3 regions of the Pseudothermotoga sp. U03pept genome follow, and region 2 is predicted to be linked to each of the others. Evidence: predicted binding sites of a transcription regulator. Region 2 holds the regulator's gene; each other region holds the start of a gene.
What was found. Region 2 encodes HrcA, which represses chaperone genes, less so after heat shock. Its sites were predicted from a motif close to ATTAGCACTCNNANNNTNNGAGTGCTAAT; they were not measured.
Positions count from the first base shown of each region.

Region 1: the regulator HrcA is predicted to act here: its motif matches at 4,244-4,272, upstream of groES (co-chaperone GroES).
Region 3: the regulator HrcA is predicted to act here: its motif matches at 2,181-2,209, upstream of dnaK (molecular chaperone DnaK).

Region 1 covers NZ_JBPNXV010000001.1:44,187-49,766, reverse strand. The annotation lists gene ACSFC1_RS00265 (NAD-dependent epimerase/dehydratase family protein) at 1-768, opposite strand, end outside; gene ACSFC1_RS00260 (MarR family winged helix-turn-helix transcriptional regulator) at 771-1,202, opposite strand; RNA gene ffs (signal recognition particle sRNA large type) at 1,313-1,577, opposite strand; gene groL (chaperonin GroEL) at 2,313-3,932, opposite strand; gene groES (co-chaperone GroES) at 3,948-4,217, opposite strand; gene ACSFC1_RS00240 (YitT family protein) at 4,479-5,339, shown strand; gene ACSFC1_RS00235 (hypothetical protein) at 5,422-5,580, shown strand, end outside.
Region 2 covers NZ_JBPNXV010000001.1:566,030-571,609, forward strand. The annotation lists gene ACSFC1_RS02825 (DUF4912 domain-containing protein) at 1-526, opposite strand, end outside; gene dnaJ (molecular chaperone DnaJ) at 676-1,782, opposite strand; gene ACSFC1_RS02835 (nucleotide exchange factor GrpE) at 1,766-2,281, opposite strand; gene hrcA (heat-inducible transcriptional repressor HrcA) at 2,278-3,303, opposite strand; gene ACSFC1_RS02845 (UDP-N-acetylmuramoyl-L-alanyl-D-glutamate--2,6-diaminopimelate ligase) at 3,353-4,897, shown strand; gene ACSFC1_RS02850 (UDP-N-acetylmuramoyl-tripeptide--D-alanyl-D-alanine ligase) at 4,890-5,580, shown strand, end outside.
Region 3 covers NZ_JBPNXV010000003.1:55,709-61,288, forward strand. The annotation lists gene recG (ATP-dependent DNA helicase RecG) at 1-712, opposite strand, end outside; gene hpt (hypoxanthine phosphoribosyltransferase) at 845-1,357, opposite strand; gene ACSFC1_RS10805 (MBL fold metallo-hydrolase) at 1,371-2,003, opposite strand; gene dnaK (molecular chaperone DnaK) at 2,351-4,126, shown strand; gene ACSFC1_RS10815 (Hsp20/alpha crystallin family protein) at 4,151-4,594, shown strand; gene ACSFC1_RS10820 (ATP-dependent Clp protease ATP-binding subunit) at 4,639-5,580, shown strand, end outside.

The DNA.
Region 1 (5,580 bases), 520 kb from region 2:
GTAACTCGGTAGAAAAAGGTCTACAGACCTTGCCGGCCTTATTTTGCGCAAGATTTGAACGAAAGCCCTGATGGTAATGTATTCACCGCTTGCTATGAACAGCTCACCATTTCTGGCTCTTTTGCACGCTTCGATCAACAGAGATACAACATCACGCACATCCACAAAATCGAATGAACCATCAATTCCAACCCTCAAAAGATTCTTCGAGTATAAGAGAAGCAGATTTCCCATCTCTGATACACGCCAGTCGTATGGTCCCACAACACCAGTTGGGCAAATTACAACCGCATACAGACCTTCTTTTGTCGCTCTTAGCACCTCGAGTGTTGCAATTGCTTTTGATTTGGCATAATCACCAACTGTTTTCTTTGGGTCTATCGGAACGGACTCATCAATCAGCGAACCGCACTTTGGTTCACTGAAAGCGTGTATTGAACTGACATAGATAAGCTTTTGTACCTTATTCCTTAAGCATGCTTGAATCACATTTTGTGTGCCAACAACATTCACATCGTATACTGATTTCCTCTTTCCAAGAATAGATATGACAGCCGCAAGGTGATAGACATTTTCAACCCCCTTGCATGCGCTTTCGACAAATTTGGCATCTCTTATGTCACCTCTCACGATTTCCACTTCAAGCCCTTCAAGAGGCTTTGTATCTTCAAACGGAGCTACCATAGCACGAACTTTCAACTGACTGCTCACCAACGATCTCACCAAGACATTCCCAAGATGACCCGTTGCGCCTGTCACCAGTATCATAGTCACTCACCTGCCAGAAAGAGCCTCGAGAGTCTTTCAAAACCTTCTGAAATTATTGAGAGGTCTTTTTCTGGTATCTGCGAGGTTACTCGACTTATCAACTTGGTAAAATCATCCAACACCTGGTTGTACATCTGCCGGCCCTTTTCAGTCAAGCAAATATTTATAACACGCCTGTCTTCATTAGATCGTGATCTTTCAACCAACCCTTTTTCTTCCAGAGAATCAACCAAGAAGGTTATATTGCTCTTCGTCATCGAGAACACTTCAGCAAGTTCACTCATTCTCTGTGAACCTCTTTGCGCTATGTATAAAAGAAGGTAAAGCTCTATGGCTCTCAGATTCTCGAGCTCACCGTTGAAAGTGAGCATCTTTGAAAAAGTGAGAACTAAATCAAAGACAGATCTCAGTATCCTTTCAGCATCCATAACCATCCACTCACCCCCACAGAGATTATATAGTTTATTTTGTGAACTGTCAAGAATTTTAATTTATTACAAGAAAAATTTCCCCGCTTCTGCGGGCTTTGAAAAGAAAAAAGGTGCCACGAACCTACCTTCGACTTACCCAGACCAGGGCATTGTCGTGCCTCCAGCTCCAGTCAGGCACCCCTGCGGCACACGATGAAGACCGCTTATGGCTGCTTCCTTCCGGACCTGACCAGGTTCACGGCACACCGTTGCACAGGACCCAACCTTCGTTGCCTTCAGCACGACCTGTTTCCCAACCCGAGTAGCCTCAGATAGGAATTCAGCCCCGCTATGGCGGCTTTCGGGTACAGGGGACCGCCAACCCCCCGCCTATCGTGGCACCACAATTATTATACATCAACTGTGCTGTTCATATGAATCAACTCAGTATCTATCTGGTTCTTTGATTACAACCTCAATAAAAGCTGGTCTCTAAAGAAATTGGAAATAAGGCTTCAAAATTGGGAATTACTCATCATTTGGCAGGTTAAATTACTGAAGGTGAGTCATAAAAATGCATTTTTCGTCGAGGGAATCCTGAAGTGATAGCGAACCGAGGAAAGCAGTACAACTTCTTGAGAAGTAAGCTATACCTGTGTGATTTCTCATTCATCGCAAATGAGGTTTTTATTACAGACAGTTGCTTGAGCATGATTGAAATCTTTTTCATTGTTATTGACTGAATCTTTGTGAATTCATCAAGAATTCTTTCTTCATAGGAAAAATCTCTAACTGGGTTCTTGCATAGAGATAAGGTATAGCAGTACCAAAACATTAGACCTATGCCAATTATGAACTCTCACTTTCACCAAGATCTTGGTAGGCGCCCTTTTTGTTCCAATATATAATATACGAAATGCATAAAACTAAGAATTGCTGAAAATGCTCTGCTACAGATAAAAAGCCATCGATAACTTGAATAATTTCACTCAGAAAGCTTGAGATGGAACTTAGATACATCTAAGTTCAAAAGTGCCCGACGCCCTCTTAGCACATAGATTTTCATCCACTAACTGTAGGAAATGAAACAAAAAGGAGGGCTTACGCCCTCCTTTTGAATAACTATTTGTATCATCAGTACTCAGGTGGCATTGGTGCTGGTGCTTCTTTCTTCTCTTCAGGTTTTTCAACAACCAAAACTTCGGTTGTCAGAAGCATTCCTGCAATTGAAGCGGCGTTCTGCAAAGCACTTCTTGTAACTTTTGCTGGGTCGATGATTCCAGCTCTGAACATGTCTGTATACTCACCCTTGAGTGCATCGAAACCATAGGACTCATCTTTCGAAGAAAGTATTCTCTCAACTATAACAGCGCCATCGTAGCCAGCGTTCTCGGCAATCTGTCTTATTGGAGCTTCGAGTGATTTGTAGACTATCATCGCACCTACTTTTTCGTCTCCGTCGAGTTCCTTCAACACATTCTCAAGAACCTTTCTGCTCCTGAGTAATGTAACTCCTCCACCAGGAACTATACCTTCTTCGACCGCCGCTCTGGTTGCACTCAGTGCGTCTTCTATTCTGTGCTTCTTTTCTTTGAGCTCTGTTTCTGTAGCTGCTCCAACCTTTATGACGGCAACTCCACCAGCGAGTTTTGCCATTCTCTCTTGGAGTGTCTCTTTTTCATACTCAGAAGTAGTTTGCTCGATCTGAGACTTTATCTGAGCTATTCTCTTCTTGATTTCCTCTGGATTACCCTTGCCACCGATGATGATCGTGTCGTCTTTCTTCACTCTAACAAGGTCTGCTCTTCCAAGATCTTCCAGCGTAACATCCTCGAGGTTGATGCCAAGCTCGTCACTTATCACAGTGCCACCTGTGAGTATCGCGATGTCTTGCAACATAGCCTTTCTTCTGTCGCCAAAACCAGGAGCTTTGACGGCACAAGCAGACAACGTACCTTTGAGTTTGTTCAAAACGAGCGTTGTCAATGCTTCACCTTCTACATCTTCTGCGATTACAAGAATCGGTCTTCCTGTCTGTGCAACCTTCTCAAGAATTGGTATCAACGGCTTGATCGCGCTGAGCTTTTTATCTGTTATCAGTATGAATGGCTCTTTGAGTTCAACTTCCATCTTTTCTGCATCTGTTACAAAATACGGTGAGATATAGCCTCTATCGAACTGCATTCCTTCTGTAAACTCAACATAGGTGTCAAGAGTCTTTGAATCTTCAACTGTGATAACGCCATCTTCTCCAACTTTGTCCATTGCTTCGGCAATCAGTTCACCAATATCAACATTGTTTGCACTTATCGCTGCAACATGGGCGATGTCTTCTCTACCAGAAAGCTTCTTCGATTTCTCCTTGATGTAACCAGCGACTTTTTCTGTTGCTTTATCGATACCACGTTTGAGCAATATTGGATTTGAACCTGCCGCTACGTTTTTCAGTCCCTCTCTGATCATCGCTTGTGCAAGAACCGTTGCTGTTGTTGTACCATCACCAGCGACGTCGTTTGTTTTTGAAGCAACCTCTTTTACCAGTTGAGCACCGAGGTTTTCAAATTTGTCCTCAAGATCAATTTCCTTTGCTATTGAAACACCGTCATTCGTTATTGTTGGAGAACCCCAGCTCTTCTCGATAACAACATTTCTACCCTTTGGCCCAAGCGTTATTCTCACTGCATCTGCAACTTTATTGACACCTCTCTCAAGTGACCTGCGGGCTTCTTCATCAAATTTCAAAAGTTTCGGCATCGCTCACTCCTCCTTTCACTCTTCGATCTTCGCAAGTATGTCATTCGCATCGATTATGATGTAGTCAACATCATCAATCTTGATTTCCGTACCGGCATACTTTGAAAAGATCACTTTGTCTCCTGCCTTTACATCGATGTTCTCAACTTTTTCCCCTACAGCGATGACTTCTGCCTTCATGGGTTTTTCTTTCGCTGAATCTGGCAGTACTATTCCTCCTTCGGTCCTCTTCTCTTCCTTCAAGGGTTTGATCAAAAGTCTCTCACCAAGCGGTGTTACTTTCATACACAAACCTCCTTTCGATCTCCAATATTATCACTCTAAGTTATCGAGTGCTAATTATAGGATACACTACTCTTCTGAAGTAATCAAGTGTCATTTTTCCTAATTATCTGTGAATAAGAGTGAGAAATAGAGATTATTACCGTTTAACCACCCATTTAAAGGATTTTTCTCTGCGAATCGTACCATTTTGTCCTCATACACTCAGAGGCAATTGTATCCTGTGAAGCATGGTAGAATCTTCTTGAAAAAAGGGGTGAGTCTGTGAACAAGGCTCTTATTCTGAAGGAGTACGTCCTTGCGACCGTTGGTGTTATCATAACGGCTGTTGGGTTGGTCGCCTTCCTGATACCCAACAATATAGCAGCAGGTGGGGCAAGTGGTCTTGCTATGGTGTTGAACGGTCTGCTAAAACTTCCAGTAGGTGTTTGGATGTACATAATCAACGGTGCACTGTTCCTGATAGCCTTTATCACCATAGGCTTTGATTTCAGCGCAAAAACCATATACTGCACCTTTCTTATAACTTTTTGCGTCGATCTTTTTGATAGATTCATCAAGATACCAAAGTACATAGCAGGTGACATGATGCTTGCTGTCTTTTTTGGAGATGTTCTAACGGCTATCGGAATGGCAATCACTTTCACCCAAAATGCTTCGACAGGCGGAACTGATATCATCGCTCGTATCTTCAATAGATACTTTGCTTCTTCAATGGGCACAACTTTATTGCTGATTGATTTTGTCATAGGTTTGTTCGCGGGGTTCACTTTTGGAGCAAAGACCGGTATGTACGCAATTCTTGCCATAGTGATCAACGGTATGACCATAGATTTTGTGATGAAAGGTATTGAAACTTCAACCCAAGTAATCGTGATTTCAAAAAAGAACGACCAAATAGCCGATTTTGTTCTCTATCAACTGAAGAGAGGAGCTACCTATTTGAACGCACAAGGTGCTTATACCAAACAAGACAAGAAAATGCTACTCATAGTTTTGAGAAGGAGAGAACTCGGAGAGTTAATTTCTTTCATAAAAAAGACAGATAAGAGCGCTTTTATAATAGTCAGTGAGGCACGCTATACATTTGGAGAGGGTTTTCAGAACATCAAGAATGCATTTTGAACCCTCATATGTGGATAGACATGAAATCGAAAACTATTGGTACAAATGACGTGCAGCACATTATGCGATCAGAGGTGATATTTTGAGAGCTATTTCGAATATCTTTTTCTTCGCAGGATCGGCAGTTTTGCTCTTTGCAATCCTGAGTTTTGAGCTAGGCTTGAGGGCAATGAAAAACGAAGAAAAGGAGAAGATGAAAGGACATAACAGAAGGGGCTGGAAAGCCCTGCTGATCTGTGGT
Region 2 (5,580 bases):
AAGGTGTTCTACACAGGTTTGACCTCAAAACTGGTATGAAAGTCTCATCTGTCTTGTAACCTATCTCGGCTATGTAATCGGCGTTTGCACATGGAACATGAAAGTAGTAGTTTCGGCAGTTGCCAAGATCAACGCCTGCTTCAAAGATTCTGTGGGCATTTGTGCCATTAAAGACGATGTAGGTCACGTCGTACAATCTCACCACAACATTACCAGTTTCAGAGAGTTTTCTTCTCGTTTCATTGGATAAATCCCAGCTCAGATGAACCAAATGTGGATTGACTGCAAGAAGCATCAAACGATCTGATCCATACGAACTCGGAAGATCCTCAATTTTTTCTGCAGCCGGGCTTTGAACATTCTGAACGGGTTCTTGTAACTGTAGAGCGTAATCTTTGAGCATTCTGTAGACTTCGTTTTTCTTCATTCTTTTCTTGATCTTCAAACCGAGTTTCTTGGCGAGAGCTTTGACTTCTTGAATGGTGGGTTGGCTTTCGAGAAAGTTCAACAATTCCTGGCGCTTCATCTTCTGCGCCTCCCCTTTGCAAAATATTCACACTGTATTCTACCATGTTCTGAAAATGTTGTAAATAGATGAGAATAAGAAAAAAAGGGACCTTTTTCGGGTCCCTTGGTAACTATTCTTAAATGTTGGCTAAATTTCAGGATCTTTTCCTACAAATCAGTACCCCTGATCCTTGCCAACTCCTTCAAAAGCCTTGTTTCTTCAGAAGAGACATTCTCTGGTATCTTCACATTCACTGTGACATAGAGATCGCCACGCCTCTGCGTTCTAAGCGATGGTGCTCCTTCACCTTTGAGGCGGAATACACTACCTGGTTGAGTCCCAGGTGGAATTCTGAGCATCGTTGTGCTACCCGTTGGTAGGTCTAATTTCACGGTAGTCCCCAAGATAGCCTGGATATAGTCTATAGATATTTCCGCATAAATATCGTCATCTTGTCTCCTGAACTTTTTGTCTGGTTTGACGTGTACTATAACGTATAGGTCTCCGTATGGTCCTTGGTTGTAACCCGCATTACCCGCACCCTCTATTCTGAGTTTTGTTCCCTCAGAAACACCGGCAGGAATATTTACAGTCATCCTGACTTTCTTCTTGATTCTTCCTGCACCACCACAGGAATGGCATTTCTCTTTGACAACCTTTCCACTACCACCACAGTTATTGCATGTTCTTGTACTAACGAAGACCCCAAAGATGCTGCGGCGTTCTTCTCTTATCACACCAGTTCCATGGCATCTTGGGCAGGTTTGATAACCACTTCCCGGTTCAACTCCGCTGCCGTTACAATGTTCACATTTTTCATACCTTTCGTACTCTATGGGAATCTGTTTTCCAACGAGAGATTCCGCAAAGCTCACCTCAACGGTGATCGATATGTCTTCACCGGCTCTGCGACGACTCTGTTGCCTTTCTTCGGTACCCCGTTCGCCGAAAAAGATATCGTAGACGTCTCTGCCAAAAAAACTCTCGAAATCTTTGAAGACGTCTTCGAAAGGATTTCCTGCACCCTGCTGTGAGAATTCCGTTTCTCCTACATAGCCAAAGCGATCATAAACGGCTTTTTTCTGAGGATCGCTGAGCACCTCGTAAGCCTCTTGGATCTCCTTGAACTTTTCTTCAGCTTCTTTCTTGTTCTCCGGGTGCAGATCAGGATGCCACTGTTTTATGAGCTTCTTATAAGCCTTCTTGATATCTTCTTGTGAAGCATCTCTCGAGACCCCAAGGATCGCATAGTAATCCTTACTCTGTCTTGGCACTCTGTTCACCTCTTGGCTTGATCGCCACCTGCACTTTTACCGGTTTAACTATCTTGTTGTGGAACTTATAACCGTTCTCGATGACCTTCAGAATGGAATACTCTTCGTGCTCAGTGGTTTCCACTCTTTCAACTGCTTCGTGCTCGAATGGATCAAATTTGTCTTTCACTTCTATTTTGAAGAAACCTTCATCGTTCAGTATCTTCCACAATTTCTTATATATTAACTCTACACCTTTGTAGAAAGTCTTATAAGAATGTGATTGTTCGACATCTTTGAAGGCTCTGTCCATGTCATCTAAGACGGGTATAAGTTTTGTGAGAAGGTATTCATTTGCGTTTTTCAGGATTTGTTCCCTCTCTCTGAGAACATCCTTTTTGTAATTCTCAAATTGAGCTTTGAGTTCTTTGGTAAAGCGAAGGAGTTCTTCTTTTTCCTGTTGTAATTTCTCCACTGTTTGTTGGTTTTCTTGAGTAACCTGCTTTTCGTTTTCGTTCACTTTCTTCCCTCCTCTCTGGTCGCTACGGTGAAATATTCAGTGAGTCGACTCACCATGTACTTCAAAGAACTAACTATATCTTCGTATTTGATCACCTTTGATGTTATGACCATGACTTTTCCCATGAGTTTTTCTTCTTTCCTGTAACCGTCGACGAAGATTGCGAGGTTTTCTAAACCTTCTACACCGTGTTCATTTCCTATCAGAATAGCTGGTATTTCCTCAGTCTTCGTAAAAACCTTTCTGAGCATGGAATCATCTGAAAAGAAGTTTGACAGTTTTCTTATCTCTTCTATGTTGAAGTTCTCTGCGTTGATCAACGTGTCAAGTCCTACTTTTACCAGATTGCTCGATGAATCTTCCTTCAAAGCACTCGCAAGATATTCTGAAAGATCCAGCAAGTATTGATCTGCCTCTGTTTCGATACTCCTATCGCCAATCGTTTCGATGGTGTAGCCTGCCAAGAGTTCGTTCATCATCTTCTCTAAAGAAAGGTAATCTATTTCACCAAAGGTTCTAAACGGTATGAATTTGACCAAACCGAGCTCTGTTATCACCGAAACAACGTTATATGTTTTGGTGATCTGGGCGATCGATATCTTGAGTATTTTGAGTTTGTCGATCGCGGGTTTTTCCAAAATGACAGCCCCTTTTGTGATGCGTGAAAGAGCTATCGCTGCACCTGTCAGAATCTTCTCCATGTCTCCAAAGGTCATTGGGTACTTCGAGTGGATTGAAGCCGAATGCTGGGTATATTCTTTTATCAAATTCAAAGTCTCATTCACGTAGAATCTGTAACCTTTGTCAGTTGGTACGCGCCCAGCCGATGTATGAGGCTGGTTGAGGTAGCCAAGGTATTCAAGTTTTCTCAAGTCGTTTCTGACAGTCGCGCTGCTGCAAGATATATCAGAAGCCTCAAGTACTCTTTCGGAACTTATGGGCTTCTTGGTCATTATGTATTCTCTCACAACACAATAGAGAATCTTTTTTTGTCTTTCGTTTATCCTCGCCTCTCGCTTCATTTATTATCACTCACCATATCCGAGTGCTAATTTTAGCATATCATGCCCCATGAAACTTGTCAAGATAAAAGGAGGGTGTTACAATAACGATGAAAAAGAGGTGATTGGTACGATGCTCGTTCAGGAATTACTCAAAGTGGTCAATGACATATCTGTCAGTTCTTTTTTGGACGGACAAAATCATTTGGAGATAACTGGTTTGACAAACAAATCCACAGAACTCAACAAAGGTGCTCTTTTTATCTGCCACAAAGGAAGCAAATTTGACTCGCACGAGATCGTACCAGAGATAGTCAAGAAAGGTGCTGCGTTTTTAGTTGTTGATCGTCCAATTCAGTTGAACTTCCCGCATGTCGTTGTGAGTGATACGAGACTTGCCGAAGCTTTTTTGGCTGCTCACTTTTATGGTTATCCCTTCAACGATCTGATCACCTTTGGTGTGACTGGAACAAATGGAAAGACAACATCAGTACATCTCTTCCACCATGTTATGAACTCTCTTGACGCTAAAGGAAGCATGTTAGGCACTGTTTTCTACGATATACTCGGTGAAAAAAGGTTTCATCATGACAACACAACTCCCAACGCTATTGAGATTCTCAGAGCCATGAGAAAGACCGTTGATAATGGCGGCACACATTTTGCAATGGAAGTCTCTTCCCACTCTCTTGCCCTCAAGAGAGTTGAATCGATTAGGTTTGACGTGGCAGCACTGACAAACATCACCCGTGATCATCTTGATTTCCACCCAACCTTTGAAGAGTATGTAAAGACAAAACTCCATATCTTCGATCTGTTGAAGGACAACGGCATCGCAGTGATGAGCGATGAATTCGAACATCTGTTGAACAAGAAAGTCAAGAGGGTAATCTACGGAATATCACCAAAAAGCGATTACAGAATCACCAACGTCGATATACAAAGGTATGGCACCAAGTTCACACTCCAATCACGTCATGGTTCCTTTGAATGTCAGATAAATATCCCGGGTCTGCACAATGCTTACAACGCAACTCTTGTCATTGCATCACTTGTGGAACTCGGTTATGACATCAAGCCTGTGATAGAAGCAGTGAAAAACTTCGAAGGAGTAGACGGAAGGTTTCAATTCATCAGAGAAGGTTCTCTGTTGGGAATAGACATAGTTGTTGATTTTGCACACAGTCCTGATGCCCTTGAAAAGACTCTCATAACGGCAAAAAAACTGACGACAGGTAGAGTCATCACAGTCTTTGGAGCAGGTGGTCAGGCAGATAAGGGTAAGAGGCCTATGATGGCTCAAGTTGTGTGCAGGTATTCAGATGTCAGCATAATAACTACCGACGATCCAAGAGGAGATGATCCTGAAGAAATTCTGATCGAGGTAGAAAAAGGTGTTCCAGTTGGTTCACCTTACCTTGTTATACCAGACAGGCGTGAGGCGATCGAAACTGCCCTGACAATTGCCAATCGCGGTGATATGGTCATAGTTGCCGGTAGAGGTCACGAGGAGTATCAGATATTCAGCGACGAGAAGAAGATTCCTTTCAAAGATGCTGACGAGATAAGGAAAATAGTTATAAGAGAATACGAAAAGGAAAAGAGGCATGTGTGAGAACCTTCTTTTTGTCACAGACTCTCGAAAGGTTGTGCCAGGATCTGTTTTTGTTGCATTAAAGGGTACAAGGACTGATGGGCATCTGTATGTACAAGAGGCGCTGAATAAGGGAGCTCTCTATGTGGTTGTACAAGAAGACGTAGATCTGCCAAAAGACAAAGTGCTCAAGGTGGGAGACACCGTTGAATTTCTTCTTTCAAAAGCCAAAGAAAAACTCCAAAGATATAAACCTTTCGTGATAGGTATCACCGGCTCCAACGGCAAAACAACTACCAAAGAGGTGATCTACACACTCATAGGAGAGGGCAGAGCCTTCCGTAATCAAGGTAATCTGAACACCGAGATCGGACTTCCCATTTCCATTCTGAACGAGTACAAAGGCGAGAACTTTGTCGTCTTTGAAATGGCGATGAACAAAGTTGGTGATATCGCACGACTTTGCGAGGTTGCAAAGCCAAAGCTGTCGATCTTGCTCAACGTTGGTTCAGCCCACAGAGGTGTAGCCGGTTCAGACGAAGCAATCATTGAAGGGAAGCTTCAGATCATTCAATTCATGGATGAAAATGGGACGGCAGTTGTACACCACGATCAAAGACTTCTTCAAAGGATTTCGAACAGATCGTTGATCACCTTTGGAAACAGACAAGGTGATTACCAGTTACTCGATTACAATTACGAGG
Region 3 (5,580 bases), on a different contig from region 2:
TATCGTACAGTTCAACCTCTGGGTTGAGAATCTCAGTTGTGCCAAACTGACCATGTTTTGCAGTTCCTGTCACGTAAACCATTTTATTCTTCATTGTTTGCAGAATCTTTTGAAGGAATTCCTGATTGAACCACTTTAAAAGAATCTGGTTGACACCATCGCTGAGCACGGCAGCAGTGATCGTTACAGAACTAATTCTCTTGGTCTCAACACTCAGCAACTTCCCATAGGTAGTGATTTTTTCTTCAGGACGAATTTCAACTATTGGAACTACACGCCTTCTGTCTTCATAGTCACGAGGAAAATAAAAGATCAAATCTCCGAGTGTAGAAAGGCCAAGCTTTTTCAGGGTTGCCTCACGCCTCGGTCCAACACCCTTTGCATACTTTATTTCACGCTCTGGTTGCTTCGCTTCAAAGCATTCTGGCTTTGAGACCAGATACTGTTCCTGAAAGCGTTCTATCATACCAAAGCAGTTTTTCAATCTTTTCAGCGTTCTTTCTTCATCGAGGCTATCAATGGCTTCGATGTACTCCGAAAGTTGTTTCAGTCTTTCTGAAACCTCGACTTCCTGCAGAATGGGATCGGCTATTTGTTCATATCTTTCCTGCATATTTTCAATCAATTCACTTTTCTTCATCTGTTTAGCAATCACTTTGCGCAGGTCTTCTTGAAGGAGATTTAGAAATTCTTCAACGAGAAGTGGACGCATTGTCGACGATGCTCTCCTTCTAAAGTGAGACAAAACCAGAGACTCTCATGTCAATAAGCCTCTGAAGTGAGAAGAGTATGGTGAAAACAATTACCAAGATCACTAAGCTTGCAACTATCAATGAGCCTTTTCTCATTCGATATAACCAATGTATGGCAGATTTCTGTATTTTTCTTCAAAATCAAGACCATAACCGACTAAGAAAACGTCCTTCACCTTGAAGCCTACGAAGTCAATTGGTATACCGTGTTGGTACTTTTGCTTTTCTATCAAAGCTGCGATCTTCAAATCTGCCGGCTTGTATTTTTTCAAATAAGATAGTATATATCGGAGCGTATTTCCGGTATCGACGATATCCTCTACAACAAGAACATACTTGCCTTGGAGCGTTTCATCAACCCAGGATTTGACCCTTATCCTGCCGGTTGACTCCGTTCCCGCATAACTTGAAACATGCACAAATGAGTAATTGACATCCATACCAATGTTCAGAACGAGTTCACTGAAAAAATGTACCGACCCCTTGAGAACACAAATCGCGTTGAGAGATTCTGTCTTATCTTTATAATATGACTCGATCTCTTTCGCCATTTGCTTGATCCTCTCGCGCACAGCTTTTTCGTCGAAAAGCGTCTTCAGTTGCACCGAATGCCTCCCTTCAGATACTCAATACATAGATCGTTCTATCCTGTTCTCTGATTTGTGCACCAAACTCCAAGAGATTGCTGCCTATATACTTTACATTCTCGCACAATTTCGTAAATTCTTCAACCGGTGCGATATCGAATTTTATGTATCTAGTCTTGAAATGCATCGGTATCGCCACATGTGGTTGAAGCTGATCGAGCACCTTTTTGGCTTCGTTGGGGTCTATGGTAAAGCTTCCACCGACTGGTAAAAACAGCACATCTACAGGCTTGAGTTGATCAACCTGCGGTTGGCTTAGAACGTGGCCGAGATCACCGAGGTGCACTAATCTAAAACCTTCAATTTCAAAGACAAAAACGATGTTCTGTCCCCTCTTGACACCAGACTCAGAGTCGTGAAAGGTCTTAATCCCAGTAATTTTGGCACCTCTGAATTCATGAAAACCTGCTTCTTTGATTACTTCGAATTTTCCCTTTATCAAGTGATGTGCGTTATGGTCGAAATGTTGGTGACTTTCGGTGATCAGATCTACCATCACATTGGGCACCTTGTATCCAACAGAACTGTCGAAAGGATCGGTGAGGATTCGAAGCTGCGAACTCTCGATCAAGAAACACGCATGGCCAAACCATGTGATCTTCATTGCAACACCCCCTTGGTTAGAGATCAAAACCACTCTGCTTTATCCACAATGGATTCTTCACTCACTTGAAATACACTTAGCTGTCGATTTCACGAAAATGGCACAAGTTCGATCTTTCTCAGTTATCACTTTTTATAAATTATACCAGCTGCAGGCACAGATCTTTCAAACCACCTTGGTAGCAATCATAAGTAACGATTGCTATACGATTTAATAACTATGGTATTTAGCATCCTTATAGTGCGTTACACCAAGAGTTATCTCACTCATCAAAATATCACAGCATCCCTTGACAAACCGTTTGGGAGTGCATATAATGAAATTGGAAACTCTTGGGAGGTGAAACGATGAGTGAAAGAGAATACGTTGTTGGTATCGATTTGGGTACAACAAACTCGGTAATAGCATGGATGAAACCAGATGGTTCGATCGAGGTTATACCCAACGCTGAAGGATCAAGACTAACTCCTTCAATAGTTGCCTTCACCAAAGCTGGTGAAATAATCGTGGGTGAACCAGCCAAAAGGCAGATGATTCTCAATTCTGAGAGAACAGTCAAGTCTATAAAGAGAAAGATGGGTAGTGATTACAAAGTCAAGATCGACGACAAGCAATACACTCCTCAACAGATAAGCGCATACATTCTGCAAAAGATGAAAAAGGATGCCGAACAATATCTAAATGGAAAGATCAAGAAGGCTGTCATCACTTGTCCTGCATATTTCAATGACGCTCAGAGACAGGCAACCAAAGAAGCTGGTCAGATCGCCGGCTTCGACGTACTCAGAATCATAAACGAACCCACTGCAGCCGCACTCGCATACGGTCTTGACAAGAAGAAAGAACAAAAAGTCTTGGTCTACGATCTCGGTGGCGGTACCTTTGATGTCTCCATCCTCGAAATAGGCGAAGGTGTGATTCAGGTGGTAGCGACCTCTGGAAACAACCACCTTGGAGGAGACGACTTCGACCAAAGAATTGTTGACTGGATGGCAGAGGAATTCAAAAAACAACACGGGGTAGATCTCAGAGAAGACAGACAAGCACTCCAAAGGCTCAGAGACGCAGCTGAAAAAGCGAAAATAGAGCTTTCGAGTAAGCTTGAAACTGATATTAGTCTTCCTTACATAACTGCGACTTCATCAGGTCCATTGCACCTTGAGATGAGGCTTACAAGATCTCTCTATGAGTCTCTGGTAAAAGATCTCTTCGACATGACCAAAGGACCTGTAGAAAAAGCACTGAGTGACGCAAAGCTCTCACCGAAAGACATAGATGAAGTCATTTTGGTCGGTGGCATGACTCGATCTCCAATGGTTCACAAGATCATACAAGATATCTTTGGTAAAGAACCAAATAAGAGTGTCAATCCAGATGAAGCAGTTGCAATCGGTGCGGCGATTCAAGCGGCAATCCTTGGTGGAGAGGCAAAGGAAAAGGACATAGTTCTGGTAGACGTCACGCCACTCACACTCGGTATCGAAGTCAAAGGTGGCTTGATGGAACCTATCATACCCAGAAACACAACAATACCAGTCAAGAAAAGCAAAGTTTTCACAACTGCAGAGGATTACCAAACAGAGGTTGAAGTCAGAGTCTACCAAGGCGAACGAACGATGGCAAGAGACAACATATTCCTTGGCAGCTTCAGATTGGTGGACATACCACCGGCACCCAGAGGTGTGCCACAAATAGAGGTAACCTTCGACATAGACAGTGATGGAATAGTCAACGTTTCAGCAAAAGATCTGGCATCTAACAAAGAACAATCAATGGTTGTGACTGGTAGGCACAAACTCAGAGAAGACGATATCAAAAAGATGATGGAAGAAGCACAAAAGTACGAAGAGCAAGACAGGAGAAAACGTGAAGAGGTCGAACTAAAGAACAAAGCAGACGATTTGGCTTACAGTGTCAGCAAACATTTGAAGGAACATGGAGAAAAATTGCCAAGCGATCTCAAATCTAAACTGGAGGAACTTGTCAAAGATCTCAGAGAAGCCATAAACAAAGACGACATTGCCAGAGTAAAAATGCTCTTCGACGATTTGCAGAAGGAGAGCATGAAAATAGGTCAGTACATGTACGAGAATGTCAGAAAAGAACAATCTAGTTCACAATAAAAACTTTTGAGAGGAGGGGTCTTCATGTTGCTCGAAAGGCGTGAGGATTTCATGAAACCATTCAGAGAGCTTCAACGTGAGATCGACAGAATCTTTGAAGACTTCTTCACTCCTGTGACTCGTAAAAGTACAGTCTATTCATACCTACCAGATATCGATGTCTACGAGACAAATGATTCCGTAGTCATCGAGGTAGAAGTCCCAGGAATGGACAAAAAAGACTTCGAAGTAAAGGTCGAAGATGGTCTCTTAAGAATCAGCGGAGAGAAGAAGCTTGAGCGAGAAAAGGAAAACAGAAACTACAAAGTTGTGGAAAGGTGTTACGGTAAATTCGAAAGAACTCTGTCGTTGCCCGAGTATGTCGAAGCCGACAAAGTCAAAGCAAAATACGAAGATGGTGTCTTGACAATAACTTTACCAAAGAAAGAAGACAAGAAAGCCAAGGTTGTAGATGTAAAAGTTGAATGAAACTCGGGGCGGGCAACCGCCCCTTTAATTTGGGAGGTGATACAATGATCGATTTCAAAGACTACACAGAGAGTGCTCAGCGCGTGCTTGCCTCCGTTCAAGATATACTCAGTAGGTTTTCACAGAATCAAATGTCATCTGAACACATCCTGCTGGCAATACTTGAAGACGGAGAGAACGCCGCGGTGGATATTCTGAGAAAAATAGGTGTGAGTATAGACACTCTGAGGGATGAAACCTCTTCCTTCGTCAGTAGATATGGTGTCAGGGATAGAAACATTACACAACCTGGTTCACTTGCACAAGTTTACATAACACCAGATGCGAGATATGTTCTTGAAGAAGCTCGTAAAGAGGCAAGAAGAATGGGAGATGAGAAGGTTGGCACAGATCATTTGTTGCTTGGAATGATTCTCGCTCCAAGTTCGATGACCTATAGACTTCTTTCAAGACATGGAGTTACACCAGACAAAGTCTATGAAGCCATTAGGGAACTGCGAACCAGCGGTAAAACCGCTGAAGATGAAAATGTGGATGTGCTTTTCAAATTCACCGAAGATCTCACGAAGCTGGCAAAGGATGGAAAATTGCTACCAGTAATTGGCCGTGAAAAAGAAATTCTCAGAACTGTTCAGATCTTGGGCAGAAAGTTTAAAAACAATCCTGTTTTGATCGGTGATCCTGGCGTTGGTAAAACTGCTATTGTTGAGGGACTTGCACAAAAAATCGTTGCTCAAGAAGTACCTCCTTTCCTGAAGAACAAAAAGATTCTCAAGCTTGACATGGGAAGGATCATCGCAGGCACGAAATTCAGAGGAGAGTTCGAAGAAAGGATGAAAAAGTTAATAGATGCTTTGAGGAAAAATGTAGGTCAGTACATACTTTTCATCGATGAGCTCCACACTGTGGTGGGAGCAGGCGCAGCAGAAGGAGCCGTTGATGCTGCAAACCTACTCAAACCAGAACTTGCACGTGGCGAAATGCAG